One region of the Neobacillus sp. YIM B06451 genome, then DNA from elsewhere that is predicted to be linked to it. Evidence: riboswitches for the same ligand, from Rfam matches in the RefSeq annotation. Region 1 holds a riboswitch; each other region holds the start of a gene.

Region 1 (7,481 bases):
ATGTTCAGTAAAGTGCGCCGTTTTTGGGGTAGGCCATTGGATGGCAGCATCCATTCCTCGACGGTATCGATATGGTCAAAGCGCGCTTCTCTGTTTGTCCATCTTAGGTTTAACGTCCCCGGATTGCATGGGTCGGGCTTAAATTCTTCAGTAAGTGCGCCGGGTCCTTGTGTTCCAGCTGCTGAATAATGAAGATAAAAGAGGCCGTTGGTGGGAAATTGAGGATGAAACGCGAGCCCCACCAACCCCCGTTCGTCATATCCGCCACCCGCATAGCCCAGCTTTATAATACGCGGGCGAATGTCCAAAAACGTCCTTAACCCACCGTCTCCTATGTAAAAAATCTCCCCCACCTGGGTGGCGATGAATAATCGTTCAACGGAGTCCCCCGGGAGGAATGCTGTTTTCAACACAGTCGGTAAATTTACATTCCGTACAATCGGCTGCAATCCAACCCTAATATTTACCAAAAAATTCACCTCCCTTTCTAATTGTTTCCTTATAATAAGAATATGGAGAGGACTGGTGCGTTAGTACTGGAATAGGGGGGCGCGGGGGCGGATCTCGCGTTTTACTTCTTAAAGGAGTGCGAGTTTCTTCTATATATAATTTTCTCAATTAATGATGGAGCTTTAGCGAACAGGGGGGAAAGTATGATTGAATTGCTTTCAGAGATTGAAAGATTTAGGAATTGGGCTGCCACGGCAGATAAATCCTTTGGGGAGTGGGAAACGGAGTATCCGGATTGGGAAAAAATCTATCTCTTTGTTAATAGGTTAATTAAGGAAACCCCTGTTGAAAAGTGGAATAAAGGGCTTCTTAATGAATTTCTATATATTTTAGCGAGAGACAATGAGTGCGAAATTATTATTGATGCATTAATAGAAAATCCAAAACAGTTCTTATACATTGCTAAACAAGCAGTAAGGTTCCCGGACCCGGATGCCCGCTGGCAAATTGCATATGGACTTGGCGAAATACATGTAAATAATGAAGAGAAACAAACTCTTCTCAAGCAATTTTTACATGACGAAGATGAATATGTTAGGAGAAGGGCACAGGTGGCTTTTGAAGTTGAATGAAGTATGGGGTTTTTAACGTAGTGTAGTAGTCTAACTGGTCTTTACTGATTTATATGAATTAAAACGAGAATTGATAAATAAAATCAAGTTGATTACTGAACTCCTGAATGAGGAATGAAATTTTCGAAAAAAGATTAAAAGTTTTTGAGAGGCGGGCTAAATGGTGTATAAAATGAACCCTGCATTTTTGTTGTTTCATGATGGAGAAAAACGAGCGATGTCAGAAGAAAGGGAAATGTTTTGTAAAAAAATTGGTGAAATAGAACTGATGAGTGGACGAATCGTAGCTTGTGATCCTTTTACTGGAATGGATGATGAGCCTTTTACAAAACAAGTTACCCCAGGAAAATATCCAGTCCTATTTAGCATTATTCGATATGAAAGTAAAGATGAACGGATTGCTTTTGCAATGATTAAATTCAGCAATAACAAAGTTTCTGCTTGGGAGATGGCATTGCAACCAGGACAGAATATAAATGAGTTGGAAGATGATGACGAATATTTTGGTTATGGAGTGGACTCTGGAACAGGCTGTTTCATGGATATAGAAACTAAGAATACTTTTCTTTCTTATGAAAATGAACCGCAAGATGAGGATCCAGGTTATGAGCTTTATCTCGATTTAGAAGACGAGTTTGATAAAGCATACAAAGCTACAAGAAGTTGGATAGTAACAACAATTAAAGACAAAGCAAGCATTGCAATGTTTTCAAGTGGATGGGGAGATGGCAATTATCCAAGTTTTTGGGGAATGGATGAAAATGGAGACATAGTTTGTTTAATAACTGACTTTCTTATAAGCTAAGCTATCCAGTGAATCTGATTACCTGAAAAAAGGGGTGGAATTTTGGAGAGTAATGCCGTGATTGAATTTGAAAATGAATGCAAAAAATATGATACTGCGCTAGAAGAAGGAAAGATCAAATATGCTAATAGAGCTGTCCATTACATTCACAAAAATTACTTAATATTGAAGGAACAAGATAGATTGCATGAGCTGATTCCTTTATTAGAAAATGATTCGCTGCATGTAAGGATATGGACTGCCAGGTACTTATTAAATGTCGCAACTGCTCAGGCAGAAAGAACTCTTAAACAATTGGAGAATGTTCGAAGACCAGGTATCGGTTTAAGTGCTACTGTAACCTTATCTGAATGGAAAAATGGAAACTTGACATTCTAGTGTTTGGATAACTTTTATTTTAATTTGTTGGGATCTACTTTTAAGGTGGGGTCTCGGGGTTGGGATGGAAGCATATTGTCCGTCGCTGGCGTGTACCGGGGAAGGTGAACGTTAGGTATTTGATGTCTGCCGGTTGAACAGTTTGCTTGTGGTATGGGCCGATTTTTCCACAAAAGAGCTGAATGGTTTAGGAGGAAACGATGAATAAAGAAGAGTTCGTAAAAGAGTTGGAAGAAATTATTGAGGATACGTTGTTTATCGGAGAATCTATTGACGATTTGAATGATGAAATAGCCCAAAATACTTTGTCAATTTCTTTGGGAAAAGATTTGGCAAGCGAGTTTGCAACTGAAGATTTACTTTCGTTTTTTCATCAAGTTCAAAACAATCGAAAACAACAGATTGTTAAAAACAGTGATCATAATATGATTTTATATGTATGGTTTGAGTGGCAATCAGCGAGGCTGCGGTTCGATCTAATATCGGATTTTCATAAGAGCCTGCCGTTTGGCCGTAAGTATAAGGTTATCGAGAATTTGGAGATTATCCTTGAGGAATTTTTGAAATTTCCTTTCCACGATGGAATACCGATTGAAGAAGTTGATGAAGAAGGTGCGGAAGACGAAGATGAGTTTGAGCCTTTTAATGTCTATTCGGTTGTGTTTACGAATGATTGAGAAGTTCAGGGGGACATAGTAATCCGTAAATAGAAATTAATAGAAACATAGTAAAAAAATCCTATTAATAATAGGTAAAATAGACTATAATAAAATAATTAAAATAATATTTGGGCAAACCATCTGAAAGGGTGGGACGCAAAGCTACGAGTCTAAGGCATTTGGCTATGATCGTCGGGCTGCACTTCTTTGTTTCTGTTTCATGCAGCCCAACAATTCATTAATTGTTGGGTTTTTGTTTTTCCCAAATAATAAGGAGGCTGGTTTAAAAAAGAAAATGATCGCTACCACTCTACTACTAAGTCAGATTGGCATACTTTTAACTTACGAGGAGAATTTTGATGAAACGGGCTAAATTTTTATTTTTAACAATCCTGATAGTTTCATTGCTGGCTTCTTGCAGTGATAGCGTTCAAAATGCGAACAATGGTGAAAAAAAGGGAGGGCAGGAGTTAGATAAACTTTCTGCCGAAGCTGCTATTCAAAAGGACTCAACATTAACTGAGATTCCACTTCTAGTTGGCGCGGAACCCCGCTGTTGTTTAGGAATTAACGTACAAAAAGCAGAAATGCAAACAAATCCTGACCTGCTTATCCTACAACTTGAAGTAAGGACTCTTTTAGGATTTCAAGAAGGTATAACGGATACGAATCTTTACTTAGGCTATAAGGACATGATTCCCGTATTTAATTTGCTGACGGAACAAGGAGTTTACCAAGGTTACTTACATGAGCCTCAAATTTTAAAAGAAGGTGAACCTAAGTCGATAAAAGTGATATTCGCCGATGTAAAGGGGAAACCATTAGGTTTGTCGGTAAGGAGAGTTTTTGAAGAATCCCAGGTGCAGGATGGCAGTTATCGTGATGCAGACAACCAGGGAACTTTCGCTTATTTAGAAGATGTAAATGAAGAAATGATGCTAAGAATTGGCAGGGGCTTATTCGATAAAGTAACGAGTATTGAATTGGCTAAAACGGAGGAAGAAGCATGGGAAATCCTGACTCCCCTTTTTGATCAAGATAGCCCTCCTGAAATATACAATGTTCTTTTTGATGAAATTACCTACGGAGATTACAGCAGTTACGAAATTAAGTACCTCGATGAGTCTGTTGAATTCAAAGACAAGGGAGCTTTTATACAATATGAGGCTTCCGTTGAAATTCACTTATATGGACAAAACGGAGCCCTTGCGAGAACAAAAGGGTTTGGAGTCAGTTCGTTAATCAGTATCTCTAAAGCAACCGGTAATTATATGTTTAGCGGCTTGGATTACGACTATTTAACCGGTACAGATTCCTATTGGGATGTTGGGGATTAATATACGAAAGAGTTAACGTTTAATTCAAGTATTTAAAGGGGCTAAAGGCAAACTGCTCCTAGTGTAAAAAAACTAATTGGAGGGGAAGAAATGAAGAGAGGAATTATTTCAATAGGCATCGCATTAAGTTTAGGATTATCAACATTTACCCCTGCAGCATTTGCGGCTGAAAAGCAAGAGGAAGTCGTTAAAGTGGAAACAGGCCTGGCTGATAAGGCTAAGGAATTAGCAAGCCCGTATATAAAAATAGGTCTTATCTCTGCAAGTGCAAGCTATGCTTTTGTAATGATTTCTGTCAATACATTAACACCTATAGGAGCTATTGGTACTGGATACCAAAGTGCAGATACGGTTATTTCACAACTTGCAAACATGGCTACAGATAATGTTAGTGGTATCTTTTATGGCACGAATGTTGATGCGGTGATTTTTGCTCCAATTAGTTGGCTTGAAACAATGCAAAGTATGAATAGCTATACAAATTATGTTGTCAATGTAAACGAAACATTAGCAAAGGAAGGCTATGTCGTTGCCATTGATACTTCTTCAGGTGCAGCGTTTGCTTTATCCTCAGCTGGAAATGGTTTTGGCAGGGTTGCTTATTTACAGAATCAGGTAGCAGAATTAAATGCCCAGGCTAGAGCGGAATTGGAAAAGGTGAGGGCTGAAATTGCTGCGAAAAATACACCTTCCGCAGGCACCACAAGTATGCAAGTTTTAAAAAATGCGAATGATGGATTGAATGATCTTCAGAAAACTTTAGATAGAATGTTCGCGGAACTAGAAGTTGAAAAAGCCGCACAACGGGAAAAATCAGCAAAAGCGGAGGCTGAAAGAAAAGCCTTATATGATAGCTTGAAGAAGACCAATTATGATTCTGCTTTGGAAAAAATCGGTTACCTACGAAATTCCCACGTTAGTAGCACGGTAAAATCTGCGATAGCAGCAATTAACCAAATAGAAGACAGTACACTGCGCCAAGAGGCACAGGTTCAATTCGACACTATTCTTAAAACAGCAGACGGGGAAAATAGTGTTATATACCAAAATGCCAAGAAACAATTAGAATTTGCAGCACGTTTTAAAAACAATGACCTTTATGTGAAGGAAGCCTATGAACTTATTCAATTGGTTCAGGATGAACAACTTCGCTCTCAGCTGCAAAATCAGTGGAATGCATTATACGTCAAAGAAGACCCTAACGTGAAACAAGCCAACAGATATATAGATTTGGCGAAAAAAACCAAGTATAGTGATTATGAAGCAAAGGCCTTGGAATATATCCTCTTAATTGAAAGTGACATTGATAGGGCGAATTATTTAGCAACCTGGAATGAAACTTTTATCGTTAACGGGGTAGATCCGATAATATCCAAGGCTGAAAAGAATATTGGAAATGCGAAAAAATATAAAACAACTGCTGCCTATCGGGAAAAAGCACAGTATTTTATTTCTTTGATACAAAATGAAGAAAAACGAACTGAGTTACAGAAAGAGTTGAATTCGATTTAAGTAATTGAACATTTGAATTGGAAGGGAAACCCTAACGGCGTTACCATTTTAGATTATTGCAATAGAAAAAATGCCTGCTCTTTTTGCGTAACGCAAACGAGCAGGCATTTTTATTCTTTGAGTGTAGCCGCTAGGTCCACCTTAGTTTTTATCCAGCCCCAATTTCTGTTTCATTTTGGAAAGGGCTTGGTCTAAGGGGACGTCTTGGACTAATGGTTCGTCGGTGTCCCATTGCTCGCCTTGTGGCAATTCGAATTGGAATCGCTCAGCATATGGGGCAGGGCGTCCCATGATATACTCAACGATTTCCTTTGCGATAAATTCCCTCGCTTCTTCTGGCGTGCGTTTACCTGTAACAATTTCATGCATCATGTTCAAGGACAATGTGTTGGCGCCTTCGTTATCGCAGTGGACGGAAACTTCGCCTTTTGTCCGGTCGATTACAATGCTTCCTTCCAACTGGGCGACGAGACCTACTTTATCGGCAGGTACATGATAATCGATGAATTGTTCAAGCACGTCGGTGTGCGGTTCAGGAAAATCATGAGGCACCTCGTCACGATAGGCAATTGTCCGTTTCCAAGGGCCGTTGTTATACCAGATTAATTTACTTGGAGTTGCTTCGTTTGGCGGTCCATAAAAATCCATCGTGTTTTGGGCGGCCATTTTGGACGTGGCTGGCCATTGTTCAATGATCTTCTTAGCGGTTTCCTTATCGACGGTTGTGGTCGACCCTTTTTCCCCGCCATTTTTAGTTGCATGGAGCTTCATATTGCTTACCATGGCGGTAGCAGCTAGTTTTAATCGGGCTTCTGTTGGCGCCTTGCTTGCAGCAGTTTCTTGTGAGCGATGTTCCATCAGATAATCCCTCCTAAAAAGTCGATACATAGGTCTACTTCCCGTTGGCGTTATGATTAAACATGGGATTACGTCAGGTGCTGTTTTATAGGCTGAAAAATCCGCTGCTTTTAAACAACCAAAACAGGTTAGCCATCCAGTTGGACCTGCATACCTGCTTCAGCTTTAATCCTTTTTTTATAAATAAAATTGGAAAGAGAAACACTGATTTCGTAAAGCGTTAGTAAGGGAACGATGACTAAGATATCAGAAACGAGATCGGGCGGCGTTATGAGAATAGACATGACTACCAATGCAAAGTAGGAAACTTTTCGCGCCTTTTTGAGCCTTGTCGGATTCAGGATTCCTAATCTCGTTAAAAACATAACGACGAGCGGCATTTCAAATATAAATCCAAACGGGAGTGTTAGGTTAATCATAAACGCAAAATATTTTTCAGCTGTAAACATTGTTTCAAATTCCCCGGCAGAGAGGCTTGTAAGGAAACCCAACACGATTGGAAAAAGAACGAAATATCCAAAACAAATCCCCAAAATAAAAAGTATAAATAGACCTGGAATAAACTTAAGCGTCACTTGTTTCTCTTCGTTTTTCAATGCGGGGGCAACGAATTTCCAAGTTTGATACGCTGCCAGAGGAATGGTGCATGCAATAGCAAAAACACCAGATAAAGTCATGTAAACCCATAAAATATCACTTGGGCCCAGCAGTGCCAGCTTCCCGTCATAATCCCTGATTAGCCAACGATACAAATCAGATACAAAAATCATTGTTACAATTAAAAAAAAGATAAAGCCGCACATTGTTATGATGATACGACGGCGAAGTTCCTCTAAATGTCCAATTAGAT
Region 2 (7,481 bases), on a different contig from region 1:
TGGAAAAAGCCAGCCGTTAAACGGCTGGCGACAACGCACTAAGTCAGCAGCCAACAAGTAGCTGACCGACGCACAACTTGTTCCACACGAATGAAAAAAGAGGCCGCCCAAAAGAGTCGTCGTTAAACGATCTTTTTGGTCAGCCTCCATGAGAATGAGATTATTTCAGTCCAATAACAACTTTTTGCTTTGTTCCGTCATCAAGCGTAATTGTAAGTTGGTAAGTACCTGCAGTTAAACCTTTTGTACTCAAGTTAAATACATATTGATTTGAGGATGAATCATATCTAAAGTTGTTTCCGGAAGTAGCCGCGCTAGTTGATACCGCTTCAAGGTTATCCCCGAAGACTTGGTTACTGCTTTTTGCATAATGAATAGTTGCATTGGCAGTTGAAATAAACTTACCTTGGGCGTCAGTTAATTGGAATTTAACCGGAACGGTGCTGCCCGCTTTAAATATTGAACCATCCTTGATTGGCTGAAGAACCCCGCCAAAATTGTAAACAACGGTATAGCTTATCGTCACCTCTGTAGTATTTCCAGCCTTGTCCGTGACAGTTATTGTATCCGTTTGCGGTCCAACCTTAGACGTATCGATTGTTCCAGTTTTATCTTCGTCTGCAAGTCCGGACAATGTATCGGTTGCTGACCAAGTCACAACTTGATTTAGTGTGTAAGTGCCACCATCTTCAACAGTAATAACTGGCTTCCTTTTATCAATATTAATGCCCGAAACTATTGCAGAACTTGAGTTACCGGCATTATCGATTGCAGTACCTTCTGCTGATCGATTCACACCTTCAGACAGTAACACTTCCTTCGTATAGTCTGCTACTCCTGAGGTTTCATCGCTTGCTGAAAAGCTAACAGTTACATCATCATTATACCAGCCATGTTCATTTGCCTCTCGGTCAGCAGATCCCGAAATGGTTGGAGCTGTTTTATCTAGATTAATCGTAATACTTTTAGAACCCTCGTTTTCGGCTTTATCTCTAGCATACCCAGTAACAGTATGTCTACCATCTTCAGAAACTGTAACAGGTGCAGAAACCGAGCTCTCGTCCAGATCAGAGCCACCTTCCTCATCGGCAGCGGTGAAAGTTACGGTCACATCCTCGTTATACCAGCCCTTAGCATTTGCAGGTCTGTCAGGAGTCGCAGTGACAACTGGAGCTGTCGTATCAGTTACTTGCTTTTTAGTTACAACAAAAGTAATGAGGTCGTCTTTTTCATTATCTAGCTTTGCTCCTGTTTGATTTGTATTTTCAATTTTTACCTCATTTTTTTTGAAGGTAAATGTGTAGTTTCCAGGCTGTAAGTTAGGGTCTACTTGAACTTCTGCGTCTACCTTAACCTCCATATCTTTGGCATACAGGTGTACCTTAGTTAGGTTTTCTTGGGTAAAAGTACCGCTTGCGCTAATAACAAACCTTGTAGGGACAGTAACATAAGCGTCCGTCATGTTCCCATCCGATTTTACTGAAAGTTTGAAGCTCTTGGATGCCCCTTGTTCAACAGATACATCAGTTGATGAAGCGACTAATTCCGCTTTAATTTCTAGTTCCCCAGCAATCGCAAAACTTGTTGGAATAAGTCCGGAAATAGCAAGTACAGTGACCGCGCTTAGTGCTTTTTTGCTTAACACATTTCTGAAGCCAGTTTTTTTCATCATTTTCTCCCCTTAAAAAATATTTTTAAGAGGGCCGGTTACACTAGTAGCTCCATGCAGCCCAAGTGTCCAAATTAAGGCTACACTTCAATGCTTCCCCAAAAATTTGGTTGGTTGAGTCGATAATCCAACTGGATAAGTCATACAAATTTCCACTCATTTCAACCTTATTTGTGACGATGACGGATCATATTTTCGTGGCCACTTAAATATTGATACATCGTCTCTTTCCAGTTTTATTATAATTTAAACAATAGTTGATTGGTTTAACTTCCCTTCGACAAACTTCAAATAAATTCCAACAAAAATCACCAATTTATCCTAAAATCATCTAATTCCGATTCAGATTTCATGGTTTCGTTTTGCTTCATTCGATAGTTTAGTTGCAATAAGAAACCGGCTGGCGACAATACATAAAGGTCAGTATCCAACAATTCGACGGACAGCTGACACAGCTCGCTGCCAATAGCAAAAAACTAATCCATAAAAAAGAAACCCTGCTCAAAAATGTAACGGGTTCGAGTACAAAAACTTAATTCGCACACAAATTAGCAGTCCAATTCGCAACTGAATTGGACTCCATCTTTTTATTGATATATAAGGGATTTTTGTACGTTTTATGGCGTTTTAGCACTCGAATTCGCACCCCTTTTAGCAGAGTGACCGAAGTTATTGCCAACTTGGGAATTCGTATGCTAATTACTATGTGATGGTTTGTTAAAAATAGAAATTAGGTTTTTGGTTATTTATGTTAAAAATAAAGCAAATCTTATTCAACATAAGGGCAGTTTAGTTGAATAAGAAAGGTTGATGAAAACTTTTATTCGATTAAACATATATAATAGGATTGGGAAGGCGAACATTACTAGAAAGGATCTGACTATGAAAAGTGTATTAGAAAGTAGGTTAAAATATTTATATACAGGGGAAAGATTTGCAATAATATTGTTCCTACCTCTTAGTTTCTATATTAATTACACATATCCTGAACTGCAATTATTTTCACTGCTTTCTTTTTGGATTTCCTTTTTCTTATTGGAGTTTATCCTTATGCAAGGAACTTATTATTGGCATTCCAAATGGAAGTGTCTAATTACTGAAAATAAATCTATAACTCCAATCAAAACTGTTAGACTGTTGTGGAAATTGAAAGCAATAAACGTAAGTATAATAATTTTTTCTATCATTTTATTTGTTATCGATATACTTGTTAAATATCCCAGTCTACCAATTAATGGATTGCTGATCAGCGGATTTATTTATATTTTCGCTATACTCGAATTTATTAATTACTTCTACATCCAATTGTCCTATGATAATTTATCTGATATTAGATATTTAATAAAAACAAAGAAATTAAAACGGTCTTCTTTAAGTAAAGATTTTAAGCGTATTGCATAAATGAACATAATAAATTGAATTACTTCTTGAAAAATAGAGACCTTATTGGAGGGTGTGTTTTCTTATTGCTAAAGGGTGCGTTGATCCAGGAAGGATTAACGGCCTTTTTTGTTGAATTCCTTATAGAACATACGGGGCAGCCATTCCTGTAATGAAGAAAAATCGTATAAAAAATACGTAATAAGAATAAAAACAAGATTTAATTAGAGGTGATATAAATGTTTGGAGAAGATCCTAAGTGTACTAAATGTGGTAAGGAAATCAAGGGAGACGAGGTTGTTTTTATAAAAGTGCGTTATCCAAAGCTTAAAGGGATGACTGAAATAAAAGCGTATTTAAAAAACGAAGGAAGTTTCATATGTGAAGATTACTTTCATCAAAACATCAAGTGAACAACTAAAAAAAGACAGCTGTTATGGCAACTTCTTTTTTGTTTCACTAACGGGGCAGGATTGATTAATAGTTGAACTTTAAAATTTCTAATTCGTACATAAAATGCAGAGGTTTATATAACTCGATTAACGGAATATAGAATTCAAATAAAATATAAATAAAGGAGATTTTTAAATGAAACAATCGGCACAAGTAAATGAATGTCCGAAATGTGGCGGAAAAGAGCTAGGAAAAGGTAAGCACAGTGGAACTGGAGTTATATATCCATTCACTAAAGTGAGTACTGGGTCGGAAGTTGAATACATCATTTGTACGGAATGTGGATTTATAATTGAAGCTTATGTAACCAAGCCAAATAAATTTAAGGGGACACTTTACTAAGCTAACGGGTGCTTTGATCTAGAAGGATTAAGGCACCTTTTTGTTGAAATCCTTATTGAACAAACGGGCAGTTTTGTTTAATAAGAAAAATTAATAATTGCTATTTATACTATAGGGGGGTATAGTAATTTTGAGGAGGGGTAATAAATGCTCAAATTTAATGTAGGTATCCTGTTATTTGATTATGTAGATGCTTTAGATTTTACTGGTCCTTATGAAGTTTTTAACTTAACTACTTATAATGATAATGATGTAAAAAAACTCTTCTCTAACAATTTAGAGGATAAACCTTTTATGGTAAGTACAGTTTCTCATGATGGAAAGCAAATAACGGTACATAACGGGTTAAAAGTAAAGCCTGATTATAGTTTTTCTGATGCACCAACATTTGACATCATTATTGTTCCTGGTGGTCCATTAAAAGCATTAAAGTTAGTAGAGAGTAATAAAGAAATAATAACTTGGATTGAAAATTACAAAGACAAAATAGTAGCATCTGTGTGTACTGGAGCATTTTTCTTAGCCCAAGCTGGAATTCTTAACGGAAAAAAAGCGACTACAAATCGGGTAGCTTTAAATTTGTTAGAAAGAAGTTTCCCAGAAGTAGAAGTTATTAGAGGAGTTAAGTATGTAGATGAAGGAAATGTTATTACTTCAGCAGGTATTTCCGCAGGAATTCAAATGGCGTTACATGTGGTTAGCAAATTATTCGGCGAAGAGACGGCAAAACGAACTGCTCATACAATTGAATTAGATTAAGTTGAAAATATAAGGGGTTCAATAAAGATAGAAGTCTTTTTCTTATTGAACAAACGGGTGCTTTGATCCAAGAAGGATTAAGGCACCTTTTTATTGAATTCCTTATTAAGCTAAAGGTGCAGTAATATTGAATAAGGATTTTTGTAACTGACTTGGACAAACTATCCCTAAATATAAATTTAGGGTGAAAGTAAAGATGGGCCATGAAAAAACGGAACAATAAAAAGCTATTAAAATAATTGGAGTTAGAAGAAAAGAAAATGAAGGATATTTTATTTTAAGATGAATAAATAAAGATAAGATTATGAAAAGGAGGGTTAAGATTGGAGGAGAATATTGAAACTGGAATAGGAAGTTTCATCAAAAGAAAATTAATAACGACTTTTGCCACTATGTTGGTTTTTTCAATCATTTTGGCATCTTATGGTTTGTTGCAAGATACTTCGGGTGAAGTATATAAGCCTGGTAACAAATTTTTTCAATGGGTTATTATTTTCCTGTTTTATATTGGGGTTGTTGTCTTGATATACGGAAATATCGTTTCAATTGGCATTGAATTTTTACAGAATAAATTCTTTAAAAAGCATGATTGGTTATATGTTGTAATCCTTGGGATTTTCGGATTAGCAAACGGGCTATTTTTTCAAGAAAGGATGTTCGCTCTTTATGGAATGTTAGCCGCCTTGTTATATGCCATTGTTGATAAATGGTTAATTAAAAGATTTTCAGAAAGTAAAAGTAGCGTAGCATTTATAATCTTACCAATTGTATTATTGTTTCTAATGTGGGGATTTTTCAACTTCATATATTGAAAAAATGAGCACTGTTTTAGTGCTCATTTTTAATGCGATTAACATCATTTATTGTGCTGTTTAGATCCAGCAATATGGCTTTTGTTTCCTGATGATTGGGAAAGATAGAACCCTTGTTGAACTAACGGGTGCGATGTTCCTGGAAGGACTTCCGCCCTTTTTTGTTGAACTCCTTATTGAATAAACGGGGCAGTTGAATAATAAAGGAAGATGTTTTTAAAACGACCATCAAGGTTCCATCTGCAGATTCGAAATTTTGAAGAAACATTCAATAATATGATTAAAGTTATAACAACAATCAAATAAAAACTGCCTGAGAAATGATTCTCAGGTATTTTTTTGTTGATCTTTCAACTAAGGATGCGTTGATCTAGGAATTAATTAATGTACATTTAACTACTATTAGATAACCAAATTTCCTTTTTTTTCATATTATTGGCTAAACAAAATGGGGAAATTTACCGATACAATATATAGAAATAGGTTAAGGGTTGTTCTGCTTTCACTATACGTTACTACTATTGAGGGAAAAGAGGCAAACTTCTATGAAAAAAGTATGGGTTTTAGGCATTGCACTGGTTATGGGCTTAACTGCTTGTTCTTCAGATGACACACAGGTTACAAAAGGAAAAACTAAAACAAAGGACATAAAATGGTCAATAGAGGAAAACTCTAATTTAACGGAATTCGAGAAGAAAAAACTTGCAGCACAAGAAATTATGGTGGACCAAATGGTAGGAAAATGGTCAAACGAAGAAGAATACTATGTTATTAAAAAAGCAGAAGATCGAGTTGTTCAATTCACCAAGCAGCAAAAAGCTTCTACAGGAGAACCTTTCCATTTTAATATGGAAGTAAAAGATTCAAAAGATAATGAGTTGAAGTTATATTTATGGGATGATGAACTGGGAGAAGACTCCTACTTGCGTATTAGCCAAGAAAATGGAGTACTTACAATCAGTCAAGGTGAAGGGCGGAGTTTTCTTGAAGATCCAAACACACGACAATTTAAGAAAGCGACAAAAGAAATGGCCGAGTGGAATAAAGAAGCATTGGATACCAGTAAGAAATTTTCTGCATATTTTAATGACTTAGAAGGAAGCTACCAAGCCATAGATGAAGTAGTGTATTTCCTTGTAGACAATGGAACCGCAGCAAACGGAAAGCCAACTATAAAGGTTTTCAACTCTGTCGATAAATCGTACTTTATAATCGAAGTTGATGACTTCACTGAAACGTATTTTCACGGAATTGTAACTATGTACAAATTAAATAATAGATACTTTGGACAGGAGTTTACGTTCACTATAACAGATAAAGAAAAAGCACAGATGAAAATTGGAGAAATCGTATTTGACAACCTAATAATGATTGAGAGACGAAATTAGTTTTACTATATCTTCCCCCCTTTTTATACATTGATTTCAGCCAGTTGATACAAGCCTGTTTTTTCAACTTTTTGAAAACAGGCTTTTCTAATACAGAGGAAAATTGGCACCTATTAAAATTGCTCTATCCCCCATTACGGACCTTTCTTATTGTGCTAACGCGGTGCGTTGATCAAGGAAGGATTAACCGCCTTTTTTGTTGAATTCCTTTTTGAACATAAGGGCAGTTTAGTTGAACAAGACTTTCATCAGTGTAGAATAAAGGGAGTGGAATTGTGAGAAAATCTTCTTTATTTATTTCTACCATACTAATAGTGTTTTTAATTGTAAGCAGTTGTAATAATAATTCTGTAAAGAAAATTAAAGCAGATTATTTTGATATTACTTTAGGACAGAGTTCGTACAGTGCTTATAATAAAGTGGAAAAAGAAACTGTTCAGTCATTAGTTGATGCCTACAATGACATCAAATATAATGGACAAACCAACCAACAAATTAATTATGAAAAGGCAATAACTATAATATTTATCTATAACGACCAAATTTCAGGAACTTTAGTAATTGACGATAAGGGCATTTTTAATCTTGGTTACGTTGAAAACTATGAAATCGAGCCAAACAATGATATATATAAACAAGCAAAAGAAATATACAACGATTTGAAGCAACAATATTAAT
Region 3 (7,481 bases), on a different contig from region 1:
AAGTCCAGGATTGACAGCGGCGGAAGCCAGCCCCCAAGGAAAAGCACTGTTGTCAAAGCGCCCATAGCGAAAAGATAAACGTATTCCGCTAGCATGAAGAACGCCCAACGGAAGCCGGAATATTCGATATGGTAACCCGCGACAATCTCGGATTCGCCTTCAGGAAGGTCAAATGGCGTCCTGTTCAATTCCGCTACGGATGCGATTAAAAATACAATGAAACCAATTGGTTGAAGAAGGATATACCAGCCATTCCGCTGCGCATCAACGATATCGTTCAAGTTCAGGCTTCCTGTCAAAAGAATGATGCCTAGGACAGACATGACAAGCGGAATCTCATAGGAAATCATCTGGGCAGCCGCCCTCATACCGCCCAAAAGCGCGTATTTGTTGTTGGAGGCCCAGCCGCCGGTCACAATTCCAACCGTTGTTATGCCAGAGATGGCTATATAATATAGAAGGCCGACGCCAATATCCGCAAACTGGAATTTGTCCGTGAACGGAAGGACGGCCAATACCATGAAAGACGGTGCAAACGCAATAACAGGCGCCAGGATGAAGAGCGGCCTATCCGCCATTTTAGGTATAACATCCTCTTTAAGAAGCAGCTTCAATACATCGGCTACAGTCTGAAGGAGACCCCAGCGGCCTCCAACATGGTTCGGCCCGTGGCGCAGCTGCATGTAGCCCATTACCTTGCGCTCGGCTAGAATGCCATATGTTACGAATGCAAGCACTACCAATAGCAAAACGGTTGCAAGCAGGAAGAATATCCCAAAGTTAACAAGCCCGGGGGATGAAGTAAGTAGTTCCTCTACCATTAACCGTCCACCTCCCCTAGGACAATATCAATTGCTCCCAGAATGGCAATCATGTTCGCCAGGTTCTCCCCAACAAGCAGCTTCGAGAGAATCTGAAGATTATAGAATGACGGCCTCCTGAATTTCAAGCGGTAAGGCTCTTTTTTCCCATCACTTGCAATGTAGCAGCCAATTTCACCGCGCGGCGATTCGATCCGCACATACGCTTCTCCTTTTGGCGCCTTGATGATTTTCGGGACTTTGGCAAGGATTTCCCCGCCTTCAGGAAATTGTTCGCATGCCTGCTCCAAAATTTTAAGTGATTCCTCGATTTCACGAATCCTTACATGGTAACGGGACCAGCAATCCCCGCCTTCCTCTGTGATTACGTCAAATTTGAACCTGTCATAGATGGAGTATGGCTCGTCTTTTCTCAGGTCGAATTTAACGCCGGTACACCTAAGGTTTGGCCCTGTCAGCGAATACTGGATAGCCTCTTCCTTTGTATAGCGGCCAACTCCTTTAACCCGGTTCATGAAGATTTCATTCCCGGTGACAAGCTGGTGATAGCCTTTAAGCTGCTCCCTCATATAAGGGATAAAATCCTGGACCTTTTCGATCCAGCCCTCCGGCGCGTCCCATTTTACCCCGCCAACGCGCATGTAGTTGAAGGTCAGCCTCGCACCTGACAGCTCATTCAGCATGTTGATAATCATTTCCCTTTCCCGGAAGGCATAAAGGAACGGGCTGACTGCCCCCATATCCAATAAATAAGTTCCCCACCAGACAAGGTGGCTTGCGACCCGGTTCAATTCCATCGCGATAACCCGCAGGTATTCGGCGCGTTCCGGAACCTGGATGCCCATCATCGTTTCGACGGCATGGCAGATGACATAATTGTTCGTCATCGATGAGATATAATCCATCCGGTCCGTATAAGGGATGATTTGTGTGTATTGAAGATTTTCAGCGATTTTTTCGGTACCTCGGTGCAGATAGCCAATTACCGGCTGGGCGTGCGTAATGGTCTCCCCATCAATCTTGACGACAAGGCGGAACACCCCATGGGTACTCGGGTGCTGCGGTCCTACGTTTAGCAGCATTTCTTCTGTACGTATCATTGGTTATACCTCCACGTCGTATTGCTCGTAGTCTTTTCTAAGTGGATGGCCAACCCAATCCTCTCCCAGCAGGATTCGATGTAAATGCGGATGCCCTGTGAATGTAATGCCAAGTAAATCATAAGCCTCGCATTCAGGCCAATCTGCTCCAGCCCAAAGCGGCTGCAGGGATTCAATTGTTGGCGCGTTACGGTCAATCTTTACTTTCAGGGCTACAGATTGCCTGTTTTTATATGAGAATAAATGCACATATAGTTCCAAATGGGTTTCAAAATCGCTTGCATGCAGCTCGGATAAATAATCAAACCCAAGTTGTTCATTAAATTTGAGGAACTGGGCCACTTTATAGTAGGTTTCAGGTTTGGCGACCAGCGTCGGTACATCTTTTGAAAGTTTATTAATATAGTAATCTTCAAGGACGTCTTTCCCAAGATGCTCCTCAATGACTTTTACATATTTATTAAGATAAGGCTGATTCGGTGATGGAGCTGCCGGTGCTTCCGTTTCTGCTTCCCCACCGTCCTTGGCTGAAGCGGCGGCTCTTGCTTTGGCTGCTGCGGCTGCTTTTGCTTTGGCGGCTGCGATGGCTTTCGCTTTCTCATCGTCCCCGCCTGCTTCAGGTGCGCCTTCTCCGGATTGCTTCGCTAGCGCCGCTGCCTTCGCTTTTGCTGCTGCCGCTGCCTTTGCCTTCGCGGCGGCTGCTGCTTTCGCTTTTTCATCGTCCCCGCCTGCTTCAGCTGCGCCTTCTCCCGATTGCTTAGCAAGCGCGGCTGCCTTAGCTTTCGCGGCTGCGGCTGCCTTTGCCTTTGCGGCGGCGATTGCTTTCGCTTTCTCATCGTCCCCGCCTGCTTCAGGTGCGCCTTCTCCCGATTGCTTTTCAAGCGCGGCTGCCTTCGCTTTCGCGGCTGCGGCTGCCTTTGCCTTTGCGGCGGCGATTGCTTTCGCTTTCTCATCGTCCCCGCCTGCTTCAGGTGCGCCGTCTCCTGCTTTCTTCGCTAGCGCAGCTGCCTTCGCTTTTGCTGCTGCCGCTGCCTTTGCCTTCGCGGCGGCTGCTGCTTTCGCTTTTTCATCGTCCCCGCCTGCTTCAGGTGCGCCTTCTCCCGATTGCTTTTCAAGCGCGGCTGCCGTCGCTTTCGCGGCTGCGGCTGCCTTTGCCTGTGCGGCGGCGATTGCTTTCGCTTTCTCATCGTCCCCGCCTGCTTCAGGTGCGCCTTCTCCTGATTTCTTCGCTAGCGCAGCTGCCTTCGCTTTTGCTGCTGCCGCTGCCTTTGCCTTCGCGGCGGCTGCTGCTTTCGCTTTTTCATCGTCCCCGCCTGCTTCAGGTGCGCCCTCTCCTGATTTCTTCGCGAGTGCGGCTGCTTTTGCTTTCGCTGCTGCTGCGGCCTTTGCCTTCGCGGCAGCCGCAGCTTTCGCTTTTTCATCCGAAGAGGTGGATTCAGCCGGATTCGCAACCGCTTTCATATCAGTGCTATCTTCCGCTGATTGTTGGGGTGTTGATTCGGGATTTCCCTTTTCAGTAGCTTCCCCAACCGCATTTTCTTTTATGGAATTTTGAGTGACGCCAGACTCGGAGCCTGCATCAGCCGGTTTATCGGTTTGCGCGGATTTTCCCTCGGCTTGAGCTGCCCTTGCTGCCCTTTTTGCTGCCGCGGCTGCCTTTGCTTTTTCAACCGCTTCTTTCTTTAATTGCTCCAGATCTTTCTCCCCGCTCATCGGTTAGATCACCTTCTTCCCCGTCTTCGCCTCGTAGCGAATCTTTTCTCGAAGTTTGTTGATTCCATAGATCAACGCTGCTGGATTCGGCGGGCAGCCCGGGATATAGACATCAACCGGGACAATTTGGTCTACGCCTTTTACAACCGAATAGGATTTTATATACGGCCCTCCCGCAGTAGCACATGAACCCATAGCAATCACCCATTTAGGCTCTGGCATCTGGTCGTAGAGCCGGCGGACAATTGGCGCCATTTTCTTTGTAACCGTTCCCGAAACAATCATGCAGTCGGATTGCCTTGGCGAGGTACGGAAAAACGATCCAAACCTGTCCAGGTCGTAATGTGAGGAACCGCTGCCCATCATTTCAATCGCGCAGCAGGCAAGCCCGAAAGTCATCGGATAAAGGGAGTTGCTCCTCGCCCATGCCTTAACCTGCTCAAGCGTTGTCAAAAACACATTCCTTCTCATTTCTTCCATTTCCTGAGGTGAGATACCATCCAATTTTAAATCCATTTTAACACCTTCTTTTTCCATGCATAAACAAGCCCGAGCACAAGCATCAATACGAAAATAAGCATTTCGATCAATGCAAATATCCCGAGCTTTTGATAAGCTACAGCCCACGGGTATAAAAACACCGTTTCGACATCGAAAATAACAAACATCAGGGCAAAAATATAATAGCGGACATTGAATTGTACACGGGAATCGTGAAACGGTTCAATACCGCTTTCATATGTTGTATACTTCGCATCGCTTGGCTTATACGGACGCAGAAGCTTACCCAGAAACAATGCCACTACCGGCAGTAAAACCCCCAGACATAGAAACACAAAAACTATCAGATAGTTATTCTGATATAAATTCAAGTATTCCATGCCCATCCCTCCAATGTTGTAAAATTTTCAAACTAATGAAATTTGTAACCGAATTCATTATAGCATTGTTAGATTTCTGTGTCGACAAGCCCATTGGCAAAAAGAGGCTCCCCCTTCCTTCCCTAAAAAATTCAATCCATTCCCTCCTATTTTGAAAGAATACTTGGGAAAATATCGCTTGGATACAAGGCAAACATGCTATAATGGATGCTTTTTTTCGCATCCCGGCAACAAATACGAATGTGTCCGCCCCTACACTTTACATGTCGCAAATTCGGCTGTCAGTGAGGTTTGTCAACGTACGCAACATTTTTTCCCATACTTTAGCTTTTTTCAAAAAAATGTCGAAAAGTGCGCTTGCCCCTATCCACCTTCCTCCAATATACATTCCATTTTATTCTATATAAATTGATTCATTCCTTCCAACCCTTTATTCAAAAGGAATTAGGGGTTGATTGACAAATTATGGACACAAAAGCCCGCCTGAACTGCTTTTCATCGCACATTTAGGCGGGCAATTTTGCTCAATATTCTTTTTCCTTACTATACAGGGAATTCTTTTTATAAATGGGCGACGCTTTTTTTGAGCTGGCATCGACCGTTGTATCGATAACCACCCATTTATTCAATTCCTTTATATAGACTTCATTCCAGGCATGGTATCCCTTGACCCCAGGCGTATATCCCATTGCAACTTTTGCGGGAATGCCTTGGCTTCTAAGCATGGCGGCAAATAAGGAGGAATAATCATAGCAGATTCCTTTATTCTCCTCGAATGTAGCTTCGATACTTGGAATGTATCCGGGCTGGACCGTTTTAAGTTTTTGAGAATCATATTTTACATTTTTTACAATATAGCTATGAATGGCTTTTACCTTATCTTCGTTTCTCTTAAGTTTCGAAGTCAACTCAGCTGCCTTTTTAATCGGCTTCATTGATTTATTCCAGTGAACGTTTTGGACGGATTGCAGGTAAACCTGGTTGAGATCCTCGAGCGACAGCTGTACGGCAGTTTGATGGACAGGAAGGTAGCTGGTTCCTTTAATCTGCTCGTAGACACTGACATTGTAGCTGCCATTTTTCATTTGAAGGGGAAGATAATTGATAGTACCATCGTTTGGAAGGTCATAATAATAGACGTTCCCGGATTTCTCAATCGCAACCTTTACCCTTTTCCCTACCTGGCTGCTATACTTGACTCCGATTACCCCACTTGCAATCAAGCTTGTATCAACCGGCTGTGCCACCGCATTGGCTGTAGCCTTTTCAGACGGAGCGGAAATTGAATATGCGGGGATTAAAAGTACTATAAAACAAAGGCACACAAAAATTTTACGCAAAAAAATAACTCTCCTTTCGGTAGCCAGGCTGCCACTCTTTTCATGGAAAAGACTGAGGCCCTATGGCTTTGCGTCCCTATTTTTCAATAGGTTTGCCGTTGTCGTTGAAAAGTTTTTACTATTAATATAGTAGTAGTATAGTTCAAACTTACAAAATTTTCTACATGTTTTTTAAAAAGTTCAAGAATTTGTCAGGAATTGTAACCCAACAACCGAAAAGTAGGTGAAAAACAGAAAAATGCCACCTTGTTGAAAAAGGGTGGCATTACTTGCTTTCTATTAATTCCGCCTGGACGATCAGCCTGTGGGTAGCTGTTTTAATGGGGGTGCAAGTAACGAGGGTAAGAATCCGCTTTTGCGGGATTGCATTTAGAACCGAAGTATCTGTCGGCTTAACAACCTTTATTTTATATACCTTGTAGGTATACGTCTTGTTTTTGTCTTTAATGACAATCGTATCGCCTTTCACCATTTCATTCAGCCTGTTGAACATATGCCCGTACCCGCGGCTTCGGTGTGCCGCAATCGCGCTATTTCCCGGTTGGCCTGGCAGTGCTGTCCCTGTTATGAGGCCTGCCCCTTTTTTCATGTTCTTCATGGTAGCTCCCTCAAGGACTGGTATTTTTAAACCGATTTTTTTGATTTGCAAAACAGCCATAACCTGAGAAGATGCTTGCTGTTTCTTTTTCCCGGAGGAAGTATTTTGGGTTGGCAATGTTTTATTTAAGGATTGAACCGTGGTTCCATTTTGGCCTTCCTGTTGCGGCTCACTCTTTTTCCCGGTTTCTTGTTCTTCTGATTCATCATCCGAGCCTGCTGAAGAAACTACGCCAAAATCTTGTCCCGCTGAAAAAACTTCATCAAGGCCACGATAATGTTCAGCAGCGGAACTCCCAGCAGCTGCCGAAGCTTGGCCTGAAGGCTCCCATTCCTTAAGAAGTTTTTCCTGCATATATTCACTGTACATTCTGCTGGACACCGGAAACAAGAGAAATCCGCACCCTATTAAAATCAGTAAAATTGCAGCCGTCTTTTTCATTTGCAACTCCTTATAGAAAAGCGTAAGCGTCCGTTTAGCGCCGTATGGACTGGAGGGCCCCGATGGAGATAAAGGAAACACGATGAACGTAAGTGAATCGATGTTGACTTATCGTAGCGAGGGGACCGAAGTACACTAGGCGCTGGACGCTGGAGCTAGACATATTTTAATCATTCATATCTTTAAAAATAGAGGGAGGAGTTTATCCTCCTCCCTCCCATGTTATTTAGCTTCGCACTTTGCCTGCGCGCAGTATCCCAAATCCAGCAATCGCAAGCAGCATGCCAATGAAGTAGTATGGCATCGGACTGGACTCACCAGTTTGCGGAAGCGAACCGTCAAATCCGCCTACATTTCCTCCTGGTGTTTCATTGTCGCCAATATTTACAGGAGGATTTTCATCGCTTTCCCCGCCTGTTGCAGGGTCTTCAGGATCGACCACTGTTCCAGGGTCGGTTCCGCCGCCGGTGCCAGGGTCAGTTCCGCCGCCAGTGCCTGGGTCAGCAGGTAGTGGAGGTGGGGTTAAAGATTCACATTGGATAACTACATTCAAAATTTGGTCCTGTTTAGTTGACTGGAGCTTGTCC
Region 4 (7,481 bases), on a different contig from region 1:
AACCGTTTCTTCTGTAGCGCCAGCCAGCAATCGAGGTTCGCCCGATATAGGTCGGGTAGAACCAGAAACTGCGTCCGTTGTTCAGCCATATATAGGTGAAACGATAGCGGCAGCGCCGGATCGCGCCGGGATCGACTGCAAAAGAAGTCGCTCCATATGCTTCCTGCGGGGTGGCAAAAGGCGGCGGCCCTGACGGCGGCCCATCGTGCCCTCCCCCAGGGAAACCTCCGCCCGGGCCTCCTCCTGGAAATTGTCCACCAGTTTGCCCGCCGCCTGGAAATCCTCCGCCCGGGAACTGGCCTCCTAGTCCTCCTCCTGGGAATTGTCCTCCCGTCTGCCCGCCACCTGGAAACTGGCCGCCTGGCCCGCCTCCAGGGAATTGTGGAAATTGCCTGTCATCCTCTACTTCCTGATAGGGCACTGGGCCATACAAAAACTCATTCTTGTTGTCTTCCATTCATACTCCTCCTCCGAGTTATTTAACTTTATACCTTTTCTCTTGCCACTTCCCTTATTTGGCTGGCAATCCTATCGCGGATGGCTTCCACTTTTTTAAAATCCATCGCGGCTATATAAATTTCCTCAAGCTCGTCATGTAGTTCCTTTGCCTTTGCGAGATGAGAGGTGGCTTCCCTCATCTTTGCTTTGTATCTTCCGGCTATTTCCGCGATTCGATCTTCAAAAATTTCATCCGTACCCTTCGGAAACAACAATTCGTACATATCAATGATTTCGTCCCCGCCGCGGTTTGGAAAGTATTCATGTGGTGCGGTGCTATCAAAAATGGCTATTCCAAGTTCCCGGAAAATGACCATGTCAAGGCTGTGTGGATCAAACCCGCAGTGATAAATCTCGACATCAAGCCCCCGTTCCTCGCCGGTTTTCGCCAGCTTTTTCAACATTGTCGATTTGCCGCTCCCCGGCCTGCCTTTAATAAAATACCGCTTCTGGATATCCTCTGTCAGGTTGGGAACGAAGTCCACGGCTCCCTTTGGCGTAGCAGCCCCAAGAAATCGGTGCCGAATCTCGCTAGTTTTGTTCAGCTTCATTTTTCCGAAAAACTGCTCAATCAGCTTCTCTGTCAACCCATCCGCTTTTTCAAAATCCATGCTTTGGATGTAAATCAATTCCCATTCATCATGGACTGCCAGCGCTTCCTTGAACGTGTCATAAGCCTGTTTGAACGCCTCGGCTATGCGTTTATTCAGCTTCAGGATCGTTTCTTTTTCCCTGTGAAGAGCCCCGGAATCCCAGGCTTCGCCGAGGTTGACATATTCCTCAATCGCACCAGGGGCCGTCGGTTCAATGACATGGGGGTGGGTTCCGTCTACAATGCCAATTTTCAAGGCAGGGATAATGACCCCATCAATTGATTTATTGTCGGAAGAACAATGCAAATATTCTATGTCATAGCCACGTTCATGCCATTCCCTGCCAATCGTTTTCATCAATGAGGACTTGCCGGTACCGGGCCCTCCCTTCAGGATGAACAGCCAGTCAAGCCCCTGCAGATTCGATGCATATAAACTGTAAAACCCCCTTGCGGTATTGCCCCCGGCAAAGTAGTTCCTGATCCTGCCCGCCACATGAACACACCCCTTTTTTTCAGACAAATGGATTGTTTCAACCACTATCATATGCACCTCCCTCAGTTAGGTGAATGCCCAGTGTAAAAAATAGGCTTGGCCTTGTTCCAACAAATTTCGCAACACGTTTAAACCGGTACATCGCGGGAATAGTAATACCAAGCGTGTTACTCCTCCGCCAAAAAGGCGGTTGATATAGATGGCAAGAAAAGCCGAAGCGCATTGATTAGCCCCTTCAAGCTAAAGATGGGCCCGTAGATGCCCTACCCTCCGGAGGGAACCGGCTTAGGGGGCTAGGCGCTGAAGCTGGACCATTCTCAAAGTGAAAAAATGCTATCCTATCTTTAGGGAAAGGGACTCCAATTTGGGAGTCTTTTTCTTCATATATGGGGAAAAAATGATAGTATTGCTTAAAGCGGAGGTGGACTATGAGGGATGTAACACTTGAAAACATTTTTAAACACCGGATTGCCCAAAAATTCCTGAACCGCTCGGGTATGGCCCATGCCATTGCCGTCGCCTACCATTCGTTCAATCTTGCGCGGGAGCAGGGCCAGGATGTCGATATCGCGGCAAAGGCGGGGTTTTTGCATGATATGGGGCATTACACGTGGTACAGGAACGGAAAATGGGATTACGAACTGTACCGGAAAAATGATATCCATGCAATCAAGGGGGCAGAGCGCGCCCACAAGCTGCTGATCCGGCTCGGAGAAAATCCGGTCAAAGCAAAAACGATCGCACTTGCCATCCTCTTCCATACCGATTCCTTCCTACCCACCAACGACATCGTCCGGACGCCGATGCAGGAAATCGTCAAACTCGCCGACGAAAAAGACGAAGAAGAAGGCGGCATGCACCACTACCGCAAAATCGAATACGACCGCGCGATGAAAAGTATCATCCGCCTAGATAAGATGATTGATGACATTTTGGAAAAAGAAAACCCTGGCCAGAACCTTTAAAGGGATTGGACAGGGTTATTGGTTTGTAAAATCTTTACTTAATTTTAACTTTTACCTCTGATGAATTGTTTGCTCTATCAAATGCCATGACAATCAATTCAGTGTCTTTCGCTTTGGAAGTGGTTAGTACAAAATTAAAGCTGCCATTTGACCCTACCGTACCATTGCCGACTAACTCTAACTTATTTCCGCTTCCTACTACATATACATTAATAGTCGCGACTGGCTCGGCAGATCCAGACACCGTTGTTTTTGCGTTTTTGCCATTGTTGTCATTTGCCGCATTTACACCTGTTAAGCTCGGAGCTGTCTTATCGATTGTAAATGACACTTTAGTTTCATTTCCTGCCGCATCCCTCACGACTAGAGTGTAAACTCCTTCGCTGGATACAGGGGTTCCAGATACAAATGTTTTACCATTCAAAGTAGCAGTACCTTCGTTAAATGTCGGTATAACATCTTCTTTGGTATATTGATTATTCAATACTCCGCTCACGACCGGTGCGGTTTTATCGATTGTGAATTTCACAGTCGTGGCATTCCCAACCGCGTCAGTTACTACCAACGTATAGTTGCCTTCAGCTGATATCTCCGAGTCCGAATTATGTGGTTTTCCGTTAATCGTCGCGGTTCCTTCGCTGAAGGTAGGCGTTACATTTCGATTATAAGCAAATCCATTGATGACATTACTTACAGTTGGCGGAGTTTTATCGATAGTAGATATAGTTACCGTTACTGTAGTTACGTTTCCGGCTGCATCAGTAGCGACAAATTTAAATTCACCATTTTGTGTGAAGGTGTGGGAAGAAGCGTTCAGTGTCCCCTCATTGGTTGTTACTGTCACAGTAACATCTTGGTTGGTCGGATCCTGGTTATATGGATTTAATGTAATGACAGGAGCCACTTTGTCGATATTAGTGATTTTAATGGTTTCTACCTTTGTATTGCCTGCTGCATCAGTTGCAATAAAATCAAAAGATCCGTTTTCCGTGAATGTATGGCTTGTTGTATTCAATGTTCCTTCATTTGTTTCGGCTCTCACGACAACATCTTTATTGGTTGGCGAGGTATTATAGCTAAATACAGTAATGACTGGAGCAACCTTGTCAATGTTAGTTATGGCTATTTTCTTCTTCGTTTCATTTCCGGCACGGTCGGTCGCAATGAACTCGAACTCGCCATTTTCTTCAAATGTATAGCTTTCCTGGTTTAATGTGCCAGGCTCATTCATGCTGACGTTTACGGTAATGTCCTTGTTTGTTGGACTAGCAACATAATCTTCAACTATTATTTCAGGAGCAACCTTATCAATGTTTTCAATGGTTACTGTTTTCTCTGTAATATTTCCGGCACGGTCTGTGGCAATGAATGTGAAACTGCCGTTTTCAGTGAACGTATGGCTCTGTTTGTTAAGGCTGCCTTCATCCACTGAAACTTCTACCGTTATGTCCTGGTTTGTCCAGTCTGAATTGTAGGGTAATGCAGTGATTACAGGAGCGTCTTTATCAATGTTTGTGATTTGGACAGTGTGCCTTGTAACATTCCCGGCAAGGTCGGTCGCGACAAACTCAAAGCTGCCATTTTCTTTGAAAGTATAGCCTTCCACGTTTAGCGTCCCTTTTTCATTCATGCTCGCAGTTACAGTTATATCCTGGTTCGTCCATTCAGTCGAAAAATCACTGATTGTAATTATCGGAGCAATTTTGTCAATGTTACTTACGATAACTTTAGCTGTACCCGTGTTCCCAGCCCTATCCACAAAAAGGAATTCATACTCGCCATTTTCTGTAAACGTTTTGCTTAAGGAACCCTCTTTGTTAAGGATTGTTACTTCCTCACTTGGTTCAATTGTTACAACGACATCCTGGTTTGTAAGGTCTTCATTTGAATAGCTTACTATCGCGGTTGGAGCCACTTTGTCGATATTTGAGACGTTAACTTTCACATCGCCGGTATTTCCTGCTTCATCCTTAAAATTGAGATTTACTTCCTGGTTTTCTGTAAAAGTAAGTGCGTAAGTTAACTTATCTACTTGATTAAAAGAGACATTGTTCGGTAAACCATTAATCTCTTTAACTGGCTTAGTGAATTTCAGCGTTGCCGTTACATCTTGGTTGGTCCATTCATTAGTAGAGTAGGTGAGTGAACCGACCGGGGCTTCCTTATCGATATTTTCCACTTTAACCAGGACAGAACCTGGATTTCCGGCTCTATCAATAAACTTTAATTCAAAGCTCCCATTTTCAGAGAAAGCAAAGGTCTTAGCTTCCTTATCAAATTCTACATAATCAGGGAGTTGATCAATGTTCTTATACGTTACGGTTTCACTTGCTACGATAGTGGCCACTACATCTGTATTGATTGGCGATGTCGTTGAATATTCTACCTCCGCAGTAGGAGCTACCTTATCAATGTTGGAAATTGCAACAGTTTTCTCATTAACATTTCCCGCTAAATCAGTGGCAATGAAAGTGAAGCTGCCATTTTCATCAAAGGTATGGCTTTTTGGATTCAGTGTGCCTGGTTCATTCATCGAGGCAAATACAGTAATGCTTTGGTTTGTCCAATCAGTGTTATAGTCATTGAAAGAAATATTCGGCGGAGTTAAGTCTACCGTGACTTTTGCCGGTTCCGCATTTGTATGAATTTGTCCTGCTGTTTTGCCATTTGGGTAAACTGTATAAGCACCAATGATAATTAGCTCGTCTTTCTTGTCTTCTACATTTTCCGGTTTGAGTGTATGGACATATTCAAAAGTCCATACGGTATCACCGATTTTTGTAATCTTGGCGTTTACATTTTTATCATTCACTTTAAGCTCTAGCTTTGGCCCATCAATGACTACTGTTCCGCTTAATAGAACTGTGTTTCCATTATCCTTCCGAGCAGGAATTGGATTCAGATTGATTGTCCCTGTCATTTTATTCATTTCCGTCCTGCCAGTTGTGAAGGTTTTCTCATTTGGTTGTGCGGCGGGAGCGGCAAGCGCCATTGGGCTTGCGTTCATGATTAACGTTGTTGCCAAAAGTGTTGAACCCCATTTTTTCGCGATGCTGTTCTTCTTCACTGTTTTTCCTCCAAAAGATGATTTTTTAGAGGGCCGGTTACACTACTAGCTCCGGATCGCCCAAGTGTCCACATAAAGGCGTTCCTTCTTCGCTTCCCTTTGGTGATTTCCATGGCTTTTCCAACACGATAGCTAGATTATAAATCGCCAAACCACCCAAATTAAACACAAACCGTTAGTCAAATCTCGGGGCGGATATAGGAATAATCTGTGGAAATTAAATGGAAATTGTCGAAGGAGAAAAAATCAGGGGATACAAATTTGACAAAATTGTGAACAAAAAGCAAACCTCGCTCTCATATGCTCTGCTTTGAAGTAAAAATGGGATTTTCATAGAAAAAAGACGCATTTTGTCATGCGCCTTTTTACCCCTGCCCAGATAGGTCCGCTATCTCGGCATCTATAACATCTATTAAAATTTCGGGCGGGAGTTCAATTTGGACTCCAATCTTCCCCCCGCTGACAATCATCCAGTCCAGATGTTCCGCGCTGCTGTCAATAAATGTCTTGTATAGCTTTTTCATCCCGATTGGCGAACAGCCGCCCCGGATATAGCCGGTCAGTTTTTGAATATCCTTTACGGGGACCATTTCTACTTTCTTTTCCCCGGCGGCCTTTGCAGCCTTTTTCATGTCAAGTTCAGCCTCAACCGGAATGACGAAAACATAAATATTCTTTGATGCGCCCTGGGTGACGAGCGTTTTGAAAACCATTTCCTTCGGCTTGCCGATTTTCTCCGCAACCGACACGCCGTCTACCTTGCCATCGCTTACTTCATATGACAACATGGCGTACTCGGCTTTTTTCGAATCGAGCAGCCGCATTGCATTTGTTTTTGAAACAGCCATGCCTATCCTTCCTTTCACCGTACAACCAGATAGGAATAGCCTATGCCTTCCGCTTGAAAAATTCAAGCTCCGTGCTGCAGCTCGATTTGTTCATAATAATGGCGCAGCGATTGGAAGATGATTTTTTTCGTAAACTTCCGATCTGTCCCTTGAAGGAGCCTCTCAGCGTAGTTCCAGGCCCTTTTTTCGATTAAAAATGACAGCCGTGCCCGCTCGGTTTCAGTTGTTGCCATTTCAAGCCGTTCCGCCAATATCCCAAGTGCCCTATCTTCCGCATGCCCAAGTTCATGGGCGAAAACAACTGCAATATAAAGATCCAGGTTCGCGATTGATCCAAATATCTGGATGCACTGCTCCTTAATTTCTTCAATATATAGCGTGATGGTATGAGTTGATAATGAGTATTTTCCGCCTGCAAGCCTGGATTCGGGATGGTGCCCTTCCAGCTTGATTTGTGCCTTGCTCCCGGACTTGAGGAGAAGCGGAGTCAGTATCTCTTTATAGTTTTCCAGCAACATTTCCGCCCCTTTTTACATAATGGAGACCAGTATACTCCTATGGACATGGAGAAGAAAATCCTCCTTAATGCCTATTTTTCCAAAAAGCGCTTGGCCTAGCTCTTAAGTACCTACTGTCTCTTTTCTTTAGTGTGGCATGAGCCATTTTTCTAGTGAAGCAATAGAGACGGCGCATGCTTTCTTGAATAATTGCCACTCTTGGCACCCTTTGTTAAATCCTAAAAAAAGATCTTTACATGAAAAAGAGGAGCGAAGTGCTCCTCTTTTTGTTTAGGTGTGCCTTATTGGAACCATGCTTGGAACCAGCGTGATGACGCAACTGCGTAGTCGGCGCGGGTTACCTTTTTGCCAGGTTCGAAAACTGCTTCGACAGTCGGTAACAGGTCATAAGGCCCCTGTTTTACGCTAAATGCTGCATTTAGGATATTCAAATCAAGCGCCACCTGTACATATCCCTTTAGCTCTGCCGGAATTGATGCATTGTCTTTAAGCTTGAT

What was found. A riboswitch is a leader RNA that binds a small molecule or an ion and turns the genes downstream of it on or off. The one in region 1 is predicted to bind cyclic di-GMP.
Region 2: it holds a riboswitch for cyclic di-GMP, as region 1 does, so the genes downstream of both, RB160_RS23655 (PxKF domain-containing protein) here and RB160_RS05095 (hypothetical protein) in region 1, are expected to answer to the same signal.
Region 3: it holds a riboswitch for cyclic di-GMP, as region 1 does, so the genes downstream of both, RB160_RS11885 (transglutaminase-like domain-containing protein) here and RB160_RS05095 (hypothetical protein) in region 1, are expected to answer to the same signal.
Region 4: it holds a riboswitch for cyclic di-GMP, as region 1 does, so the genes downstream of both, RB160_RS19810 (Ig-like domain-containing protein) here and RB160_RS05095 (hypothetical protein) in region 1, are expected to answer to the same signal.

Annotation. Positions count from the first base shown of each region.
Region 1 covers NZ_JAVFKJ010000002.1:109,684-117,164, reverse strand. Annotated here, with positions in the region: gene RB160_RS05120 (PQQ-dependent sugar dehydrogenase) at 1-470, opposite strand, end outside; gene RB160_RS05115 (HEAT repeat domain-containing protein) at 654-1,082, shown strand; gene RB160_RS05110 (DUF4241 domain-containing protein) at 1,243-1,887, shown strand; gene RB160_RS05105 (hypothetical protein) at 1,945-2,265, shown strand; gene RB160_RS05100 (hypothetical protein) at 2,466-2,942, shown strand; cyclic di-GMP riboswitch class I at 3,046-3,129, shown strand; gene RB160_RS05095 (hypothetical protein) at 3,284-4,261, shown strand; gene RB160_RS05090 (hypothetical protein) at 4,352-5,773, shown strand; gene RB160_RS05085 (hypothetical protein) at 5,915-6,631, opposite strand; gene tatC (twin-arginine translocase subunit TatC) at 6,760-7,481, opposite strand, start outside.
Region 2 covers NZ_JAVFKJ010000026.1:6,358-13,838, reverse strand. Annotated here, with positions in the region: gene RB160_RS23655 (PxKF domain-containing protein) at 161-1,672, opposite strand; cyclic di-GMP riboswitch class II at 1,693-1,775, opposite strand; gene RB160_RS23650 (general stress protein) at 2,552-3,070, shown strand; gene RB160_RS23645 (Fe3+ hydroxamate ABC transporter substrate-binding protein) at 3,289-3,462, shown strand; gene RB160_RS23640 (transcription initiation factor TFIIIB) at 3,638-3,844, shown strand; gene RB160_RS23635 (DJ-1/PfpI family protein) at 3,992-4,603, shown strand; gene RB160_RS23630 (hypothetical protein) at 4,927-5,415, shown strand; gene RB160_RS23625 (hypothetical protein) at 5,961-6,803, shown strand; gene RB160_RS23620 (hypothetical protein) at 7,079-7,480, shown strand.
Region 3 covers NZ_JAVFKJ010000005.1:173,324-180,804, forward strand. Annotated here, with positions in the region: gene nuoH (NADH-quinone oxidoreductase subunit NuoH) at 1-821, opposite strand, end outside; gene RB160_RS11865 (NADH-quinone oxidoreductase subunit D) at 821-1,921, opposite strand; gene RB160_RS11870 (NADH-quinone oxidoreductase subunit C) at 1,925-3,382, opposite strand; gene RB160_RS11875 (NuoB/complex I 20 kDa subunit family protein) at 3,638-4,150, opposite strand; gene RB160_RS11880 (NADH-quinone oxidoreductase subunit A) at 4,141-4,515, opposite strand; gene RB160_RS11885 (transglutaminase-like domain-containing protein) at 5,040-5,855, opposite strand; cyclic di-GMP riboswitch class I at 5,871-5,962, opposite strand; gene RB160_RS11890 (class D sortase) at 6,121-6,894, opposite strand; gene RB160_RS11895 (LPXTG cell wall anchor domain-containing protein) at 7,121-7,481, opposite strand, start outside.
Region 4 covers NZ_JAVFKJ010000015.1:81,458-88,938, reverse strand. Annotated here, with positions in the region: gene RB160_RS19825 (hypothetical protein) at 1-457, opposite strand, end outside; gene RB160_RS19820 (PRK06851 family protein) at 486-1,586, opposite strand; gene RB160_RS19815 (HD domain-containing protein) at 2,015-2,551, shown strand; gene RB160_RS19810 (Ig-like domain-containing protein) at 2,586-5,618, opposite strand; cyclic di-GMP riboswitch class II at 5,641-5,724, opposite strand; gene ybaK (Cys-tRNA(Pro) deacylase) at 5,984-6,466, opposite strand; gene RB160_RS19800 (hypothetical protein) at 6,529-6,984, opposite strand; gene RB160_RS19795 (S8 family serine peptidase) at 7,266-7,481, opposite strand, start outside.